DNA from 4 places in the Pseudoalteromonas sp. bablab_jr011 genome. Region 4 is predicted to be linked to each of the others. Evidence: predicted binding sites of a transcription regulator. Region 4 holds the regulator's gene; each other region holds the start of a gene.

Region 1 (5,224 bases), on a different contig from region 4:
TCAATTTGCTGTAATACTAGTCTAATAAGGATCATTTTTGTATCTTGGTCGAGTAAATTTAGACTAATAGGCATGTGCCAAATAAGCTGCCACAGTAAGGGTTGTAATTTAAAGAGTGTAACGTCGTTGTTGAGTAACCTGTCTGCTCTATTAAGCATTTCTGAAGAGCAACCTATTGTTGAATAGCCTGAAAGTAGTTCATCAACTAGTTGCCATGGTAAAGAGTTAAAATGCCCAAATAGTTGCACGGATAGGTCTTGCTTAAATTCTTCTTTTAATTGCTCTGTGACTGCTTTGCTTTGTGTTTTTAATGGCTTAATAACAAGTGCAGCATGTTCTGCAGTGGCTTTATCACGGTTAAAACCTAGCTTTACAAGGCGAAAACCATTTGTTTTCCAAAACCTAACTAATGACGCATTTGCCCCAAAACTTGCACCAAAGAAATCGCACGTACTTAGTTGTTGTTGGCAAAAATCTAATAAGGCAGATCCTATACCTTGTTGGTGGCTCTCTGGTGCTACAGCGATTCTCACAACGCGTGCAGAGTGACCTGTTAGCCACTGCGTATCATGCGTTAACTGAGTTAATGTTTGTGCCATTAAATGCCCTTGCGGGCGGCGTTCGCCTGTTATTACTTGCTCTGCAATATCTTGCGATAGTCCCCCTTCAATTGCGACTAAACAGACGGCTTGTAGGTTTTCTGCTTGTCGGCAAATAAATAAGTGTAATTCAGGTGCATCAAGCAATTGACGTAAATCACTCACACTGGTTTGGTAGTGCGCTAACGCGAGGAGTGCCATAACTTGGCTTAATAAGTGTTCATCACGAATAAGGCGCTCCTTGCTAACCTGCTCGAACTGCAAAGGTAACGAACTAGCGACTTGATTGTATTGCGCATCAAGCAGTAATAAATCGCGTATGGCGTACTCAAGCGGATCATGCTTTGCAAAGCGGATCGGTGCGTCTAAGTTTATTGTCTTTAATGACTTAAACTGGCTGCGCAAATAATGTAAAAAGCGCAGTGTATAACCGCGGCCATTGCCTTCATAACCGACCATGGTGCTAGCAAACACAATACGTGGGTACGAGTGTAAAATTTGCATTAGCATAGGAACAGGGATAGCTGCAGCTTCATCTATAAATAGCAGATCGCATTGAGGTTTTTCATTAAGGAGGTTATCAGGAGCACTATAACTTAGGTTTGCAAGTTGCTTGCAATTGGCTTGCAAAGGGACATTAAGTTGTTCAGCTAAGTGTTTAAATGTGGTTTGCACCGCTTTAACTTGAGTCGCACACAGCAGTATTTTTTTATCCTTTAATGCAGCAGCTGCAAGGCCTAATGCGGCTGATTTTCCTCGCCCTCTATCAGCACTAATTACGAGAGGACGATGTGCGCGACCCTGTGCTGTTTTAATTATTTGCTCAATACACGCCTGTTGTTGAGAAAAGTCAATTAATGCGTGATGTGGGTGTATTGTTTGATATGTCGTTGGCGTGATGTGCTGCTTAAAAATGTGTGTTTGCGACTCTAATAATGTAGTTAGGCGTTCATTAAAGAAACTATGCGTTATTGTTTGTCCAAACGATGTGACGTTTTCAAGCGCAGGATCGACCCATGTTGGGTCATTGGGGAGTAATAAAATAAACACACCACCGGCTTTAACTGTACCGGCAAGCGCGGCTAACTTATCTGCATACAGTCCACTAAAACCATCAAAAATCGCGTGTTGAAACTCTTGTCCAAGAATTTGATGAACATGCTTTGGGAAGACGCTATTTTTTAATTGATGGCAACTGCTAAACACATACGTGTTTGGCAGTGACAGTTGATTGGCAAATGCATAACACCAGGTTGCATCGCCTTGCACCACAATAAGCTGACGATGCTTGGCAATCGTCAGCTCAGTGATGAGCATGCTTAGGTAGTCGTTATAGGGCTTGAAGTCTTGCATACTGAGTAACAAGCCACTTACTGCCTAAATCATCAAAGTTCACTTGAATACGTGACTGTGCACCACTGCCTTCATAATTTAGTACCGTTCCTACACCAAATTTTGCATGTAAAACGCGTTGCCCTAAATTAAAGCCACTGTCTTCAAATGCGGCATGTGTGACTGATGAGCTAAAACGGCCTGCGGCTGGGGGCCTTGAAACTTGTGTTTTGATACGAATTTCCTCAACACAGTCTTCTGGCATTTCGCGCAAGAATCGAGAGGGGCTGTGGTATTTTTCTTGGCCATATAAACGGCGAGTTTCAGCATGACTAATGTACAGCTTTTCCATCGCTCGGGTCATGCCTACATAACACAAACGGCGCTCTTCTTCTAAGCGACCAGACTCCTCATTACTTTGCTGTGAAGGAAACATGCCTTCTTCAACACCCACCATAAAAACAAGCGGGAACTCAAGGCCTTTTGCTGAATGAAGTGTCATCATTTGCACGGCATCTTCGTGCTCATCGGCTTGACCTTCGCCTGATTCGAGAGAAGTGTACGCAAGAAAGCCTTGCAGTGGTGAGCTGAATTCTTCGTCTTCAGGTAGCTCATATTGGCCACAGGCACTAATGAGCTCTTCTAAGTTTTCTACGCGAGCGCGGCCTTTTTCACCTTTTTCAGCTTGGTACATGGCCATCAACCCTGAAGTTTGAATCGCGTATTTAGCTTGCTCTTCTAAGGTAAGATCACTGATTTTGTCTTCAATGTGCTCAACCAGCTCTAAAAATTTTGTTACTGCACTGGCTGCACGCCCAGATAGATGCTGCTGTTCAATAATGGCTTTTGCAGCATACCACAGAGGAAGAGACTCGTTCCGCGCACAGTCACGAATGTGGCTGAGGGTTTTATCTCCAATACCACGAGCAGGGGTGTTAATAACGCGCTCAAAGGCGGCATCATCTTGGCGATTACCCACTAAGCGCAGGTACGAAAGGGCGTCTTTAATCTCTTGACGCTCGAAGAAGCGCATGCCGCCATAAATGCGGTATTTAAGCCCTTCTTGTAACATGGCTTCCTCGAGTACACGAGATTGCGCATTGTTACGGTATAGAATCGCGGCATCTTGCAAGGCATTACCAGCATTTAGCCAGCTACGCAGTTTACTGCTTACGAAACGGGCTTCATCTAATTCGTTAAAAGCGGCATACACCGAAATTGGTTCACCCTCGTTACCATCGGTCCAGAGGCTTTTACCCATGCGTTCAGCATTATTTTTAATTAGCGCATTGGAGGCTTTTAATATTGTGGCTGTTGAGCGGTAGTTCTGTTCAAGACGAATGGTTTCGGCTTCGAAGTCGGTTAAAAAGCGTTTAATATTCTCAATACGTGCACCGCGCCAACCATAGATACTTTGGTCATCATCACCTACTATCATAATGCTGTTGGTGTTTCCTGCTAGCAGCTTTAACCAAGCATATTGAATCGTATTGGTATCTTGGAACTCGTCTACCAACATATGAGCAAAACGCTGCTGATAATGACGCAGTAGCGTAGGGTGATTGTTAAGTACTTCGTAGCAGCGTAATAAAATTTCTGCAAAGTCGACCAAACCAGCACGATCACATGCTTCTTGATATGCTGCATAAACTTTCAGCATCATTTGCTCATTGATATCGTAAGCCTGAATATCTTTAGGGCGCAGACCTTCGTCTTTTTTAGCACTGATGTACCAGCTAAACTGTTTCGCTGGCCACTTTTTATCATCGATATTCATTGCTTTAAGTAAGCGTTTGATCATTCGCTGCTGATCGTCTGAATCTAAGATTTGAAAGCTTTCAGGTAATTTTGCTTCACGATGATGTGCACGCAAAATACGGTGAGACAACCCGTGGAAAGTGCCAATCCACATGCCACCAACAGGCGCTTTTAAGGTTTCTTCTACGCGAGAGCGCATCTCTTTTGCAGCTTTATTGGTAAAGGTGACGGCAAAAATACTGTAGGCAGAGGCTTGCTCAACTTGCATTAGCCATGCGATACGATGAACAAGTACTCGAGTTTTACCAGAACCTGCACCAGCAAGTACTAGCATATTTTGCAATGGGGCTGCGACTGCATCCCGTTGTTTGTCATTTAAGCCATCGAGTAATTCAGAAACGTCCATCGTTACGCCTTTTCAATCTATAATGAGAGGAGTATAACAGGTGTTTATGCAAGGCTAAATAAAATACTGTTTTTATAAACAGCTATTTTGGCAAGTTATTAAAATTGCATAATAAAAATTGTGAATTTGACCTATTTGTGGCAAAAAGAACTAAAATAAAAACAGTGTTAAAATTTAACGTTTTGATTTATAAAATATAATAAGTTGGCATGAAGTGTGTTTATAAAAAGTATAATCATCAAAAACTACAGAGGTTAGTATGGCAGAGCAAGGTTCTGGCGGTAATGTAATCGCAGCAATATGTAATATCTTTTTTCCCGGTTTAGGGCAACTGGTGCAAGGTCGTTTGATGGCGGCGATCGCATTTTTCTTAGCGTGGATCATAAGTGGGGTATTAATTTATGTCGCCGTTGGTTTCATATTACTTCCGATTGTATACCTATGGGCAATCATTGATGCCGCGCGTTTCAAGTCGCGACTCTAGCAATTTTTTATATATCTAAACAGCATTAACACTAGCGCCATTGGGCGCTAGTGTTGTTTTTGGCCTTCTGAACTCGCTACTGCATGCCGCAACCGATATAATTACAGCATCAAGAGTTGTGAGTATTTACGATGGAATATCAATTTATCCGCGATCCAATGAGCGGTTTACGTATTAAAATTTCGACTGAACATGCGGTTATCGGTCGTTGGTTGAATGAAGAAATAGGCAAAGAAAAAATAGCGATGGTCCAGGCGCTAATTTCCGCCGTTAAAAATAGCCATGAGCCCTTAACACTGCAAGGCCAAGAAATAGATTTGATTTTGAGTAAGGACGAAGCGTTGTTTGAAGCCCATGCTCTTCATCAAGATAATGAAGATCTCATGGCGTATCAGGATGATGATTTAATGCTTGAAGAAAATGGCTTAAGCAGTGGCTGCGGTTTTGAGGATTTTGTTGATTTAATTGAGTCTTGGCACGCGTTTGCGCAAGGTCGTTAAGCAGGGCTTAAAGCCCTAATGCCGTTCACTTAAGGTGAGCGGCATTGTATTTTCGAGGGTATCGGCTTGGTTTTTTCTTAACGACTCTAGGGAAGGATCTTTCTCGCCTGGGCTCAAGTATTAAACTCTCACTCATTGAGTAGAA
Region 2 (5,224 bases), on a different contig from region 4:
GATGAGCCCTCAGCAAACCTTGATAGCAAAAACGGTAGATTGATCGAATCTTTGCTTTTTGAACTGAATAAAGAACACGGTACCACGCTTATTTTAGTAACTCATGATGAACAGCTTGCTGAAAAATGCCAACAAATTTTACACATTGAAGCAGGTCAATTAGTAACAGTAAAAGAGAGCGAAGAGGTGCAAGCGAATGTGGGCTAAGTTAGCACTTAAACTGTTTTCACGTGAGTTTAAACGGGGTGAATTAACGGTGATCAGTGCGGCTATTGCTTTGGCTGTGCTCACCGTATTAACGCTTTCTATGGTAACAGACCGAATTGGTCAAAGTATTGCGCAAAAAAGTAGTGCCTTTATCGCTGCGGATCGTGTGTTGGCCAGTAATCATCAGCTACCAACAGAGTATATGCAAAAAGCGCAGGAACAGAGCTTACGCACTGCAAAAATTACGTATTTCGATACCATGCTATTTGCAGGTGACGAAATGCAACTTGGCTCAGTAAAGGCGGTTTCTGATAGTTATCCATTAAAAGGCGAGCTTAAAGTAAAAACACGCTTAACTTCAGATGCTATTGTTACTGACGAAGTGCCAAAAATGGGTGAAGTATGGCTTAGTGAGTCGGTGTTTTATGCGCTTAATATTCAGGTTGGTAGTCAAGTTGAGCTGGGCGCTGCAACGTTTACAGCAAGTCGAGTGGTTGCCGAAGAACCCGATGCTCCTTTTAATGTTTTTTCCAGTAGTCAACGCATTTTAATTAATGAACGTGACATAGACGCGACACAGGTGATCCAGCCGGGGAGTCGTGTGTTTTATCGTCAATTGTATGCCGGTGAGCAAAGTGACTTAGACACCTTTTATGCATGGCTTAAACCCCAAATGAAAGAAAACCAACAGTGGTATGGTGTTAAAGACAGGCAATCACCTATTGCGAACAGCTTAAATAGAGCGGAGAGCTTTTTATTACTGGCAGGTTTGTTAGGTATCATTTTAGCGGCAGTGGCAATTGCGGTATCGGCAAAACGCTACTGTGAAAGGCAATATGACCCAGTCGCAATGATGAAAACTCTTGGTGGCAGTAGGGCAACTATCCGTAAAATTTACTTATTACATTTAAGTTTAGTTTGCACAATGTCGGTCATTTTGGGGTTAGTGATTGGTTATTCTTTACAAATGATAGCCAGTGATTACCTTGCTCAGTCAATGGGCACAGAGCTGCCAAGCGCATCGGCAAAACCTTGGCTTATCGCAGTCAGTACAGGCGTGATTTGTGCCGTTATGTTCTCGATTAAGCCACTGCTGGATTTATTTGATATTCCCCCATTGCGTGTACTTCGTCGCAACTTGGGTGACCGTTTATTAGTGAGCAAAATTCACCTTGCAATGTCGGCGCTAACGGTGTTTTTGTTAATGTGGTTGTTCAGTAATAACATTAAAATTACGGCCATTTTATTTACCTCAACAGCGTTTTTAATCGTGGTGCTATTTGGTCTATCGAAGCTTATTTTTGGTGGGGGTCGTAAGTTAGGCTTAAGTCCTGGTAATAGCTGGTCTTTAGCGATTGCTTCAATTCAAAAGCGAGCGAACGTAAATGCGGTGCAGCTTATAAGCTTTGCGCTTGCAATTAAATTACTGTTGTTTTTAATCGTACTTAAAAACGACATGATTTCAGATTGGCAGTCACAATTGCCAGCCGATGCGCCAAACTCATTTTTAGTGAATATAACAGAAGCTGAGCTTGAACCTATAACGTCGTTTTTAGCAGAGCGTGACATGCCTACGTCAGATTTTTACCCGATTGTTCGTGGTCGTGTTAATGCCGTTAATGGTGAGCTGGTGGCTCGCGAGGTATCATTAGAAGACAATGAGAAAAAAGATGAAGAAGCACGTTCAGGTATTGGCCGCGAGTTAAATCTTACATGGCGCGCTGAGCTACCCAAGCAAAATGAGTTAATTGACGGTACATGGTTTACCGAGAACTCAGTGGCAGAGGCGTCATTAGAAGAGTCAATGTTAGCGCGTTTAGATGTAGAGTTGGGCGATACACTCACCTTTTTAATTGGCGCTCAGTCATTCGATGCCAAAATTACCAGTATACGTAAAGTAAATTGGAACACCTTAAAACCGAATTTCTTTATTATTTTGAGCCCCGATGTGCTGCAAAGTTTCCCTGCGACGTACATTTCATCGGTGCGTGTAAATAAAGATCAAAAGCGAGAGTTTAGTGAGTTATTACGTCAATACCCAACGGTGAATGCGATTGATGTTGAAAGCTTTATTAAGCAAATACGCTCAACAATAGAGCAAGTATCGTTAGCGATTGGCTTTGTACTCGCGATTGTTGTTGCGTGTGGTGCTTTAGTGCTTATTTCGCAAGTGCAAGCCAGCCTAGGTGAGCGTATGCAAGAAATTGTTATTTTGCGTACGCTGGGCGCTAAAGGGCGATTAATTAAAAACGCGACCTTGTATGAATTTTTATTATTAGGCTTTACGGCCGGTTTAGTCGCGGCTGTTGTCAGTGATGTTGCTTTGTTAATTGTACAAAAACAAATGTTCGAATTAGCAGGTAAGTTGCATCCACATATTTGGTTAATAGGCCCTGCAGCAGGTGGGTTATTTGTTGCGTGTTTAGGGTATTTAATGATAGCGCGCACTATGCGAAAAAATACTCAAGGTTTACTGCGGTCGCTAGGATAAAGACGATGTTTAAAAAATGCTCGCAATTGCGGGCATTTTTTATGAACTGTAATTAGTTACTGGTAATTTATACAGTGCTCTGGCATTATTAAATGCAGATGATGATTTTATAGATGGGTCAGTTAGTTGGCGATTATTTTAGGGATTGATCCTGGTTCACGATTAACAGGTTATGGGGTAATAGCCCACCAAGGTACTAAATTTACTTATTTAGGGAGTGGCTGTATAAAGCTTGCTGATCACGACTTTCCTATACGATTAAAAATGATTTATCAAGGTGTTAGCCAGTTAATTGAACAGTTTTCGCCTGATAATTTTGCCATTGAAAAAGTGTTCATGGCACATAATCCTGACTCAGCACTCAAACTTGGTCAAGCCCGAGGGGCCGCCATAGTCGGTGCGTCAATGGCAGAGTTGCCCGTATTTGAGTACTCAGCCAGACAAATAAAACAGGCGGTCGTGGGGAATGGTGGTGCCGATAAATCGCAAGTACAGCATATGGTTAAAAATATTCTAAAACTGCCGGGAACCCCGCAAGCCGACGCTGCCGATGCGTTAGCAATTGCCATTTGCCATGCTCACTCAGAACAAAATTTAATTAAACTTGCGGGCAGCGCGAGCAAAACCGTAAGAGGACGATTAAGGAAGTAATATGATAGGTCGATTAAACGGGTTACTTGTTGAAAAGCAGCCACCAGAAATACTTATAGAGGTAAGTGGTGTCGGTTACGAAGTGCAAATGCCAATGACCTGTTTTTATGATTTACCCAATGTGGGTGAACAAGCGGTTATTTATACTCATTTTGTTGTTCGCGAAGACGCACAGTTATTATTTGGTTTTAATAATAAAACTGAGCGTGCTTTATTTAGAGAGCTGTTAAAAGCAAATGGGGTAGGCCCTAAACTTGGCCTTGCCATTTTGTCGGGCATGTCGGCGCAGCAGTTTGTTAGTTGTGTTAACAATGAAGATGCGACAACCTTGGTTAAACTTCCTGGGGTGGGCAAAAAGACTGCAGAGCGCTTGGTACTTGAAATGAAAGACAGGCTAAAAAATTGGGGTAATGACTTATTCACACCATTTAGCGATAATGCCATCATTGAGCCTGCAAGTAATGATACGCTAGTAGCGAATAATGCTGCGGATGATGCTGTATCGGCACTTGAATCTTTAGGCTATAAACTACCGCAAGCGCAAAAAGCGGTTAAAGCTGTAAATAAACCAGGTATGACAACAGAGGTTCTTATTAAAGAAGCTCTAAAGTCAATGTTGTGAGTACACCATGATTGAAGCAGATCGCTTAATTGATGCGAGTGAACAAAGTAATGAAGACAGTGTCGATCGTGCAATACGTCCAAAACTATTAAACGATTACACAGGCCAGCCGCATGTTAAGCAACAAATGGAAATTTTTATTGAAGCCGCTCGTCATCGTGGTGAGGCGTTAGACCATTTACTCATTTTTGGTCCGCCGGGTTTGGGTAAAACAACACTGGCTAATATTGTAGCGAATGAGCTTAATGTAAACATTAAAACGACTTCAGGGCCGGTTCTTGAAAAAGCGGGCGACTTAGCCGCGCTATTAACTAACCTTGAAGAAGGCGATGTACTGTTTATTGATGAAATTCACCGCTTAAGCCCGCAAGTAGAAGAAATACTTTACCCCGCAATGGAAGATTATCAGCTCGATATTATGATTGGTGAAGGTCCTGCGGCACGATCAATTAAGCTCGATTTACCGCCTTTTACATTAATAGGGGCTACAACGCGCGCTGGCTCGTTAACATCGCCATTACGAGATCGTTTTGGCATTGTGCAACGCTTAGAGTTTTATTCGGTTGAAGATTTATCAAAAATTGTTGCCCGCTCTGCTCGATATTTAGATTTAATCATGTGTGACGAAGGCGCCGTTGAAATTGCTAAACGCTCACGCGGTACACCACGAATAGCAAACAGACTTTTGCGCCGAGTACGAGATTACACGCAAGTTAAATCAGACGGTAAAGTAAATGCCGAAGTCGCTGAACAAGCACTTGATATGATCGATGTTGATAAAAGCGGTTTTGATTACATGGACCGAAAATACCTTCTTGCCATCATTGAAAAGTTTATGGGTGGCCCCGTGGGTCTCGATAATTTAGCGGCTGCCATTGGCGAAGAAAAAGAGACTATTGAAGATGTCATTGAGCCATTTTTAATTCAACAAGGATTTATTCAACGCACGCCCAGAGGGCGACTCGTTTCTGATATTGCCTACCTTCATTTTGGTCTTACCCCAGATAAATAACACCACCCCGCTTAGCGGGGTTTTTAGTTTTTAGACGTTAGATATTAGAAAGAAAGTAGATACTAGAAGGTAGACCGAGCGGGGGTTACTGTAGCGATTAAATATAAAAAAGCTTGCCTGAGGTTAATGTGGATTTATTTTGCACAAACCACAAACCACAAACCACAAACCACAAACCACAAACCACAAACCACGATTGATGGTCTCATTTTAACATCTGTAATTCACATGCTGTTAAGTT
Region 3 (5,224 bases), on a different contig from region 4:
ATCTAATGCCATCGCCATTTGGTCATAAATTGGGACGTATTCAATATGATCGGCAGCTATAAACTTAATCACAGGCATAAAATCAGCGAGGCAGTTTTCGCATTCCATCAGCATGACAACTGTTGGACGTTTGGCTAAATTACGAATCGTAAAATTAGCTTGGTCTACCGCATGTAAAACGATATTGCGAAGTAATTGCTGATTTTTAGATAGATCTTGGTCTTTGATAGTATTCATTTTCAGTAGTCCTTGGGGGTTAAATTACAAACAGGTTTGGTGTGAGGTTTTCTTTTGCCGTTTTGCAAAATACAAAATGGGCGTATTCAATTGAATCTGTTTTACTTGGTTTTTCAGGGTTAAAGCCTGGCCGTTTGTGATGCACAAACACAGAGTGCAGCGGCATGGTTTGCCACATTTCAAAACGCTTTTGTGTGCCTAACCAGTTAAGGCGTTGAAGCATAATCACTAAACCATGTGGTTTAACATACGTTAGTGCGTTATATAAAAATTCTTCTGAGATACTAAACGGAGGGTTAGTGATCACAGTGTCGTAATGCTCTTGCCCTTTACATGTTAAAAAGTCATGTCCTTTTTTACTGGCACGGCTATCTGTACGAATATCCCAACTTTCAACATTAAAATAACCATGCGTATTTAATACAGCTGGGTAGCTCATTTCGTATTTATCGCAACCGCCAGCACTTGGGTCGAGTATGTCGTTACCCAAATCTAGTGGCGTTTTTGCATGTGGGCTTGCAGGATTTACAGCGTCTAAAAATTCACTGATCAACCAATGAGGCGTTACGTAATAATCATCTTTGTTACTTATCGTGCCACGATTTCTTGAACTCATGATCTCACCTCTGAAAGTGCTTTTCTCAACATACGAATAGACTCTTCACAGCCACCTGTAGATTCAACCCAACCTATTGTTTGCTGTATTCCATCTATAAGTATTTGCTTGTTTTTTAATTCTTTTGAAAGTCTGTAGACCAAAACACGTATTTGTGATTTACCTTGGTTCTGTGAGTTTGTGATTATTGGCTTTTGTGTTTCAGAGTGTTCAATAACCATTTTCGAGACGCCGTTATTCTTTTCAACCATTAATTTGGCCATGATCAGTCCCTAGTGTGAATGCACAGTTAAGTGTGAATAGTCGGTGTTGGCATTTTCACGCGGGGCGTTTTGCACAAACTTAGCCGGTGCTATTGCGTTGGCGTCAACGAATGCTTTAACCAGTTCTTGTAACTGCAAAATGGCTTTGTGAAATTTAAGGCGTGTTGGTGTGTCGTATTCTGCAAAGTTATCTTTTTGCTGTAATGGTTTTACACCTGCCGCATAACAAACAAGGTCGCGCTCTTGCTTGCTTAGCACTGAGTTATAAACATGTTCAGCGGTGTGTCGTTTATCACCTCGCATGGCTCTAATCTCAGCAAGCCCTTTAGGTATATGGCAGCCTTCAAGTGGTTTTAACGGCGCTGGACAGGTTGCTGACTCTGATGCATCAATATTTACACCGCGATTTTTAACGATTTGTAATGCTGCATTTGCCATAACTTATTAACCTCACTCTAATTTATGTAAAAACCCTCTTTGTTCTGGTATGTTGCAAGTGCGAATATTCACAAACCAAAACAAAGAGGAAAACCTTATGTTTAATCACCAATCTGATTCATTAATTGATAATGTCGATTTTAATAAAGCCGCAACTTATGTGCTTACAAACTTACGTGGAGCATTTCCTGAAGCTGTTTTATTCAAACATCCAGATAAAGCAGTAATTGGCACGTTAGCTTTTTTAACCTTTGAAAAATACGTAGCGCTTGCGGCTGATAACGAACACTATGTAATTACTCAAAACGGCGTTGAATTTCTAAAAGAACTAGAATTAGATGCTTCAATTCAAACTACCGTTGGCCTTGCTGACTAAATAGCTAACTCAGCATCAAGCAGCCCTTTTATAAAACGATTTAATTTGGCTGCTTTCTCTTCGTTGCCTTCTAATGCTTTTGAATATGTGATGGCATTCACAATAGCCACGGCTTGTTCCGTCACTGGTAAATCAACAAATTTACTGAGTGGTTTAGGTTGTTTTTTAATAACGTTAAAATAAGCAGCAATAGCTAATCCTAATGATCGACCCGAAAACCCCTCTTCGTAAGGTAATAAACCTTCAAAGATTGCTTCTAATTTTTTAATTCTTAGCTGAGTCACAGCCATTACTTGAAGTTCTTCTAATCGTGCATTCAAGCATTCGACTTGCTCATTATCATCAGCGGCGTTTTTAATTCGCTTTTCTACAGATTCAATATCTTTCATTATGAAATCTGGTATTTCATAATCATCACTTAAAACAACGTCCAATAATGGGTCTTTTTCAGTAGTCATTACCTTCTCCCTAGTTATTTACTTGCTGTTGGTATTGGGTTCTAAACGCTATTAGCTCGTTAATGCGGTAATAGTTGCTTTTGCCGAACTGCACTGGTTTTGGGAAACCGTCAAACTTGCTGAGTTTCCAAAACTTGGCGTGGGCACAGCCTAAAACTTCCATCGCTTCTACTTTGCTTACTAGGCGGTCTTTTTGCTCTTCAAGCTCAGCGCGTAGTTGATTGTTTTCTTGCAGTAGCGCAAACAACACGGCTTTTGCGTCTGGGTGAATATCTAATAAGATGATTTGTTGTTCAGTGCTCATGCTGCATCTTCCTTGTTGCTTTTTTGATGATCGGCCAGTAAATCGTTTACAGATACCTCGCCGTTAGTTAGTTCTGAAATACGCGGTATGTACTTCGCAGGGGCTTGGCCGAATTTATTCATCCAATCCCACACAGAAGCCTGTTTTACACCTAAGGCGTTGCCTAATTTGGTTTGCCCACCATAGATTTTTACAGCTTTAGTGATGTTATTCATAGTTCAACACCTTAAATTACAGTTTGTAGCTGTATTAAAGTACAGTTTATAGGTGGTTGTCAATACCCTTTTTAACTGTAAAATAGTTAAAAACTGTAATTTAACTGTATTTTTAAATTTTGAATATGTTGATTTGAATGATAAAGGACTACTCATGAGCATCGGAAATAGAATAAAAGAAAGACGTAAAGAGCTTAAACTTACTCAAGTTAAGTTGTCTGAAATGATAGGTATTGCACAACAGTCACTACAAAAAATCGAAAATGGAACCACTAAAAACCCGCGCAACATTCAGGCATTAGCTAACGCTTTAGAGTGTCCCCCAGAGTTTTTACAGTTTGGTATTGGTGACAGCAAAGACATCAACAGCAATGTATCACCAGGACCATCAATTAAAGCTACAGCCCCACTTATCAGCTGGGTGCAAGCCGGTGCTTGGTCAGAAATAAGTGAAATTAAAGCGTATGACGCAGAGCGTTATATGTGCCCGGTTAATTGCAGTGATCTAACCTTTGTCTTAAAGGTGCAAGGTGTGAGCATGGAACCTAAATTCCATGAAGGTGATTTGATTTTTGTAGACCCTGAAGCCGAATGCATCCACGGTTCGTACGTAGTAGCCCGCCTAGACGACGACAACCAAGCCACGTTTAAACAGCTCATTATCGAAAGCGGCCACAAATTCCTAAAAGCCGCCAACCCCAACTGGCCTGAACAACTAATTCCTATTAATGGCAATTGCACGTTAGTGGGTAAAGTGATATTTACGGGTAAATCGCTTTAAAAATAATAGGGTAATTAAAATTACCCTATTCGCAATGCAGCTCCCTCAGCTTAGTTTTTTAAAATGACCTCAAAAACATCATTGATTCTTTTACTACCTGTGATAGTTAAATGGTCAGTATCAAAATATAATGGCACGCCTTTATTTGTAGAATATTCACAAGTAGGCTTGCAAAATAAATCAACTATAGGTAATGATGTAAAATTTTCATCATCGATCTCTCTAATGTATTTAATTTGCTCTAGGTTTTCCTCTAAATAATCAGCTTTCGTCATTACCCCTATTTTATCTTCATTATTCACCATCAAACTATACATACCACTAGGTATATGATGCTTCCACATTGGAACGGGCTCAATAAAATACACTTTTATTCCTTCAAACTTTGCAAGTTCAATGAAGTTTTGTAGTACTTCATTAGATATTGAGTGTGATTTAAAATGTAGAATTAACTTATCTATTTTTTTACTTACAGCATCTTCAATGATTTTTTCAGGTGTAATACCATTCTTCATTAATGGAGTATTTTGAACTATAAAGAAAACTTTTGTTTGATGTTCTATTGAAGTTTCTCTTAGTGCTTCCTTAATTGAGTCTGCATGGCTATTACCTACCAACATAATTTTTTGATTTGGACTATTTATTTCAGAAGTTAAATCACAAGATATAGCTCTAGGCTCTATGACTCTAATTAATTTACCACAGCGGTATGTACTTCTATCGGTAGATGCTTCAAATATAAGCTGCTCCCCTTTAGGTATGTATATATTTTGAGCAAATAACAAGACTAAGATAACTCCCATCAAAACGATTGAAGGAATAATAACAAGCTTTCTAACGCTATATTTAAATTTCCTAGATTCAATAAAATAATATAAAAGCATTGATGCTATGATTATTAATACGCTTATAATTAAGCCATCTACGAAGCTATCAGCTCCTAATTTTGTTCCTGAAAATGGCTCTGATAAATATATAACTATTACCGGGAAATGGATTAAATAAATAGAGTAGGAATATTTTCCTAGCCGTTCTAATAGCTTAGAAATCATGAACTTTTCAACTATTGATGGTAAACCAAAAACTAGTACAGATGCAGTTGCTAAGCTTACTAGCAAAGCTAAAATACCTGGGTGTCCATATAGAGCACTTAATGCATCACCATCAACCGAAATAAATGGAATCATTAATAGGAATGTCAAACCAAATAAACCTAACCAGTTATATTTATAAAACTTTAAGCTGCCATTATTTGTAAAATAGTATGCCGCACCATAACCTATTAAAAACTCCCACAATCTTAAAGGCATCATAAAAAAAGATGTTTTAGGTGATATACCCACAACGACCAAACATAATATAAAGCTCATGCTCATAATTAAAAAGTAGTTTATTTTACTTTTTTTTAACAACCAAAAAATTATTGGGACAATAATATAAAATTGAATTTCAACACCTAAAGACCATAAGTGGAGAAGTGGATTGAAGTGAGATTTACTAAAATAGGATGCCTCCATCCAAAAGCCTATGTTAGAT
Region 4 (5,224 bases):
TCTATGGGAGTTGAACAATGCGGTTGGGTGCGTTTTCTGTGAGTTTAAATGTACAAGATATCCATGCTTCAAAGCTATTTTACGAGAAGTTGGGGTTTACTCAGTTTGCGGGTGAGATAGAGCATAATTGGTTGATTATGAAAAACGGTGAACATTTAATTGGTTTGTTTCAGGGGATGTTTGATAAAACCATGCTGACTTTTAACCCCGGCTGGGACCAAAGTGCGAGACCTTTAAGTGAGTTTAGTGCTTATGATGAACTAGAGGCGCACTTTAAACAACAGGGGCTGGCGGTACAAAAGGTCGGTGATGCCAGTTTTATTGTCACCGACCCTGATGGTAACCCTATTTTGATTGATCAGCACGTGTAATCGGTTTACGGCGTCTGATACGGACATTTTGTAGTAATAAAATAATGCCCGTAATACAAAATAATACGCTACTTGCGGCAAAGCTAATTAGTAATGGGTTGTTGAAATTTTCTCGTTCATCATAATCCATGATATGCAGCATCCAGAAAAAGTCAAAAATGCGCCACAAAGTGCTACGAACAGTAATGACTTTACCGGAGTCGCCTTCTAAATAAACGGTTGTATTTAACCAATCGTTATAGCTCACTTGCCACACATTGGAGCGGTGACCGACTTCTCTCGCTCCTTTTTCTAGTAACTGCGCACCCGCGACATCCGCCTTGATGAGTAAGTGTGCATTGGCATTGGCAATAATTTCAGTTTTAGTTGGTGTGCTCATAGCACGACCTGATTGACCGTCAAAGTTAAACACGCCTTTATTAGTCGTCACTTCGATGATGGGAGTGGTTAAAAAATGACGGTATTGAATGCTATCAATTTGCTGAAATTGTTTGGTTATTTGGTCAAGAGAAGCGGGGTAATCATGCAAGGTAAATGGATTATCTAAGCTACGATTGGCTAAATGTTTACCATGTACTTTTTGAAGGGGTATTGAGCTCATTACTAAGCCCCCTAATAACCAAAAAAAGAGTTGTATGGCGAGTAAGTAACCCAGCCACTTATGCCCTTTACGGGCATATTTAAATACGCGCTTATTCATTGATTACCTCTTATTATTTTTTTATTGGGCAGCGGTATAGACAGAGCGACTCAACGCTCTTGCAGCATTTACTGTATTCTAAATTTGGTTTATGTACAAAACTGAGTTAAAGTTTCAGAGATATCAATAGAGGGTAAAAACGAGAGTATGTCGGAAATTCAATTTTTAAATGTAGATCTGGAACTTGAATCAAAACACGATATGAGTGCGCTGGTAGCTGATTTAAAGAAAAACGCCATGGTTTTACATTACGACCAAGATGAATACCGTCAATTAGCACGTATTGAAGCCGCGGCTGATATCGGCACACCAGATAAAGCTATCAACCAATTATGTGAACTTATAGAGTCGTGCTCACGCAATGCATTAAAGCAATGGTTGTCTTGCTCAAAGCGTACTTTTGATATTGGGTTTGAGTCGGGTGACTCACCTAAATGTTTTAATCAAGCCCTGCACGCAGACACCTTATTACGTATTTCAGCGATTGGCGCAGGGCTCGAAATTACTATTTATCCTGTTGAGCGTTAATCACTAACGCTTGACTACCGCTGCGGTCATTCGTGATACGCAGCATAGTTCACCTGCCGCATTCGTTATTTTAATTTCCCATACAGATGTTCGCTTACCTAAGTGCAGTGGCTTTGCCGTGGCTGTTAAGAGGCCTTTTCGAGAGGCTTTAATGTGATTGGCATTTATTTCTTGGCCAACAGCATAATATGCGGTGAAGTCGACCACAAAATTGGCTGCATAACTTGCTACAGTCTCTGCTAAAACAACATTAGCACCACCATGGACCATCCCCATAGGGTTATGATGCTCTGGAATAGCGGGCATAGTGGCCACTAAATAATCGTCGCCGATTTCGGTTATTTCAATGCCCATTGTTTTCATTAATGTGCCTTGCCCAGTAATACCCTGTTCGAGTTCTTTACATAATTCGAGGGTGAATGGTTGATACCAAATGCTCATTGTGTTTCCTTCGCAAACTAACTTCTTAAGTGAAATATCGGTATACAATATGGTATCTATCCCCACCGTTCAATGCTTGTTTTTTATCATGAGAGGAAGGGGAATTTAAATTTGCGATTTTCAGATAACTGTATATACTCACAGTTAAATGTACTGTATGGAAAACCAGTTGTATGCGCCCATTAACAAAACGCCAATCGCAAATTTTAGAACTTATTAAAGTATTTATTAAAGACACTGGTATGCCACCTACGCGTGCTGAAATAGCGCAAACATTGGGATTTAAAAGTGCCAATGCCGCTGAAGAGCATCTAAAAGCACTGGCAAAAAAAGGCATGATTAAAATGAAGCCTGGAGCAAGCCGAGGCATTCAATTAGTCGAAGAAGACGAGCCAGAACAGCTTGGCTTACCACTGATTGGGCGTGTTGCCGCGGGTGAACCTATTTTGGCGCAAGAGCATGTAGAAAGCCATTGTCAGGTTGACCCTGCATTGTTTAAACCCGCTGCAGACTTCTTATTGCGAGTTAACGGCATGAGTATGAAAGACATTGGCATCATGGATGGTGACTTACTGGCAGTACACAAAACGCAAGTTGCAGAAAATGGCCAAGTTGTTGTGGCACGTGTCGATGACGATGTGACTGTAAAACGTTTAGAAAAAGCAGGACGTAAAGTATTTTTGCATGCTGAAAATGAAGAGTTTGCCCCGATTGAAGTGGACTTAGAGCATGAGTCATTTAATATTGAAGGCTTAGCTGTTGGGGTTATTCGCAACGCTGATTGGATGTAGCTTTTTATATTACGCGTTAATCGTTACAAGCAGAGTAATTTCTTTATCTGCTTTGCTAAACTTTTTTGAAACAACGCACCAAATTGATTCAATTTGGTGCGTTGTTTGTTTTTGACCGTTTACCTAAGATTTGTTAACCCTTACTTTCTACATAAAGCCTTATACGGCGCAGTTTTCCTTTCTTTTTAAGTTTTTATACTTGCCTTAAGTATTAATTAACGCGCTGATTATAGTTGTTATTTTTGCACCAAAATAAACATTTATTACCACAAAAACTTGCTTATTGCTCATTTTTTAACTAATTGGTTAAGTACATTGTATTAACACCTATTTACGAAAAAGACACACAACAAATGTGTAAGGGGGTTAAACAATGAGTGTGTCGTTCATTGCGTCGTGATGATACACAGACCCAAGCTGTTTGCAGATGACACATCAACCATCGATTGGTTTGGGTATTTAAACAATAAAAAAAACGAATGGGCACCAGCTGTAACGCCTTTTCGCTTTGCGTCTTGCAATAGCAATAAAAGGAGCTGTCACATGGGTAAACTGCGTTACACCTTGTGGCTTATATTGGTAGCACTTCCGCAACTTGCTTTGGCAAATAGCCAATTCAATATGCGTAAAGGTGTCACTGATATAAGTAATAATGTTTATGAATTACATATGACGATATTTATTATTTGTTGTGTGATTGGCATCATCGTATTTGCGGTGATGTTTTGGGCTTTGATACATCATCGTAAGTCTAAAGGAGCAAAGCCTGCCCAATTCCATGAAAGCACGAAGGTTGAGATACTTTGGACTGCAATTCCATTTGTGATCTTAATCGCTATGGCGATCCCTGCCACCAAAACGCTTATTGCCATGGAAGATGCTTCAAAAGCAGATATTACAGTCAAAGTAACAGGGTCGCAGTGGAAGTGGCACTATGAATACATGGGAGAAGATATTGCTTTCTATTCGATTTTAGCGACACCGAAAGATCAAATAGATAATCAAGCCGAAAAAACAGAGCACTACCTACTCGAAGTCGACAAACCTCTGGTGTTACCAATCAACAAAAAAGTACGTTTTTTAATGACCTCTGATGATGTAATACATTCTTGGTGGGTTCCTGATTTTGCCGTGAAAAAAGATGCCAATCCCGGCTTTATAAATGAAGCATGGACACGCATTAACGAGCCCGGTATGTACCGCGGTCAATGCGCAGAGTTATGTGGTAAAGACCATGGTTTTATGCCGGTGGTTGTTGAGGCATTGCCAGAAGATGAGTTTGCGACTTGGCTTGCAGACGCAAAACAAGCGAAAGAACAAGCCGCTGCTGCAGATGCCGCATTACTTGATCAAACTCTTTCGAAAGATGAATTAGTTGTTTTAGGCGAACAAGTCTATATGGCCAGCTGCGCAGCCTGCCATCAGCCCACTGGCATGGGATTGCCGGGTGTATTTCCAGCCTTAAAAGGCAGCCCAATCGTGTTGGGCGATGTGAACGATCATATTGATATTGTTTTACATGGTAAGCCAGGTACAGCGATGCAAGCGTTTGATAAACAGCTTTCAATAAAACAACTTGCAGCAGTCATCACTTATAAACGCAATGCGTGGGGTAACAATACCGGTGATGTCATTCAACCGAGTCAGATTCAAGCAGCAATTGATGCAGCAGCGGAGGCGAACTAATGAGTAACGTTATTAATGAGCAAGCCACTGAGCATGCGCATCACGACCACCATCATCCAGCGAAAGGTTTCAAGCGTTGGTTATATACAACCAACCATAAAGACATAGGTAGTTTGTACCTGATCTTCTCGTTGACGATGTTTTTAATTGGCGGCGCCATGGCTATGGTGATCCGTGCTGAATTATTCCAACCTGGTTTACAATTGGTTGATCCTCACTTTTTTAACCAAATGACCACAGTACATGGGTTGATCATGGTATTTGGGGCTGTGATGCCCGCCTTTACAGGGCTTGCAAACTGGATGGTACCTATGATGATAGGTGCGCCAGATATGGCCTTACCACGAATGAACAACTGGAGCTTTTGGATTTTACCTTTTGCCTTCCTTATTTTATTGGCATCGCTGCTTATGCCCGGTGGTGGTCCCGCTTTTGGTTGGACGTTCTATGCACCGCTTTCAACGACTTACAGTAACGATAATACCGCGCTGTTTGTGTTTGCAGTGCATATTATGGGTATTAGCTCAATTATGGGCGCTATCAATGTCATTGTGACAATTGTAAACCTTAGAGCGCCGGGTATGACATGGATGAAACTGCCTCTATTTGTATGGACGTGGCTGATCACGGCTTTCTTACTGATTGCTGTTATGCCCGTGCTGGCAGGTGCCGTGACAATGGTATTGACCGATAAGTACTTTGCGACC

What was found. The regulator LexA, encoded in region 4, represses DNA repair genes until DNA is damaged. The targets are predictions, from matches to a motif close to TACTGTATNNNNATACAGTA.
Region 1: the regulator LexA is predicted to act here: its motif matches at 4,160-4,179, upstream of uvrD (DNA helicase II).
Region 2: the regulator LexA is predicted to act here: its motif matches at 2,756-2,775, upstream of ruvC (crossover junction endodeoxyribonuclease RuvC).
Region 3: the regulator LexA is predicted to act here: its motif matches at 2,935-2,954, upstream of JIG41_RS18595 (LexA family transcriptional regulator).

What each region holds. Positions count from the first base shown of each region.
Region 1 covers NZ_JACDWU010000013.1:12-5,235, reverse strand. The annotation lists gene JIG41_RS00195 (GNAT family N-acetyltransferase) at 1-1,952, opposite strand, end outside; gene uvrD (DNA helicase II) at 1,930-4,095, opposite strand; gene JIG41_RS00185 (hypothetical protein) at 4,355-4,579, shown strand; gene JIG41_RS00180 (YacL family protein) at 4,711-5,079, shown strand.
Region 2 covers NZ_JACDWU010000303.1:38,920-44,143, forward strand. The annotation lists gene JIG41_RS19135 (ABC transporter ATP-binding protein) at 1-207, shown strand, start outside; gene JIG41_RS19140 (ABC transporter permease) at 197-2,698, shown strand; gene ruvC (crossover junction endodeoxyribonuclease RuvC) at 2,825-3,349, shown strand; gene ruvA (Holliday junction branch migration protein RuvA) at 3,351-3,971, shown strand; gene ruvB (Holliday junction branch migration DNA helicase RuvB) at 3,979-4,983, shown strand.
Region 3 covers NZ_JACDWU010000295.1:113,592-118,815, reverse strand. The annotation lists gene JIG41_RS18635 (hypothetical protein) at 1-237, opposite strand, end outside; gene JIG41_RS18630 (SAM-dependent methyltransferase) at 257-853, opposite strand; gene JIG41_RS18625 (hypothetical protein) at 850-1,116, opposite strand; gene JIG41_RS18620 (hypothetical protein) at 1,126-1,554, opposite strand; gene JIG41_RS18615 (hypothetical protein) at 1,652-1,930, shown strand; gene JIG41_RS18610 (hypothetical protein) at 1,927-2,388, opposite strand; gene JIG41_RS18605 (AlpA family transcriptional regulator) at 2,399-2,692, opposite strand; gene JIG41_RS18600 (YdaS family helix-turn-helix protein) at 2,689-2,907, opposite strand; gene JIG41_RS18595 (LexA family transcriptional regulator) at 3,062-3,688, shown strand; gene JIG41_RS18590 (acyltransferase family protein) at 3,739-5,224, opposite strand, start outside.
Region 4 covers NZ_JACDWU010000283.1:59,386-64,609, reverse strand. The annotation lists gene JIG41_RS16505 (VOC family protein) at 18-371, shown strand; gene JIG41_RS16500 (hypothetical protein) at 346-1,071, opposite strand; gene JIG41_RS16495 (hypothetical protein) at 1,219-1,599, shown strand; gene JIG41_RS16490 (PaaI family thioesterase) at 1,603-2,040, opposite strand; gene lexA (transcriptional repressor LexA) at 2,214-2,831, shown strand; gene coxB (cytochrome c oxidase subunit II) at 3,375-4,517, shown strand; gene ctaD (cytochrome c oxidase subunit I) at 4,517-5,224, shown strand, end outside.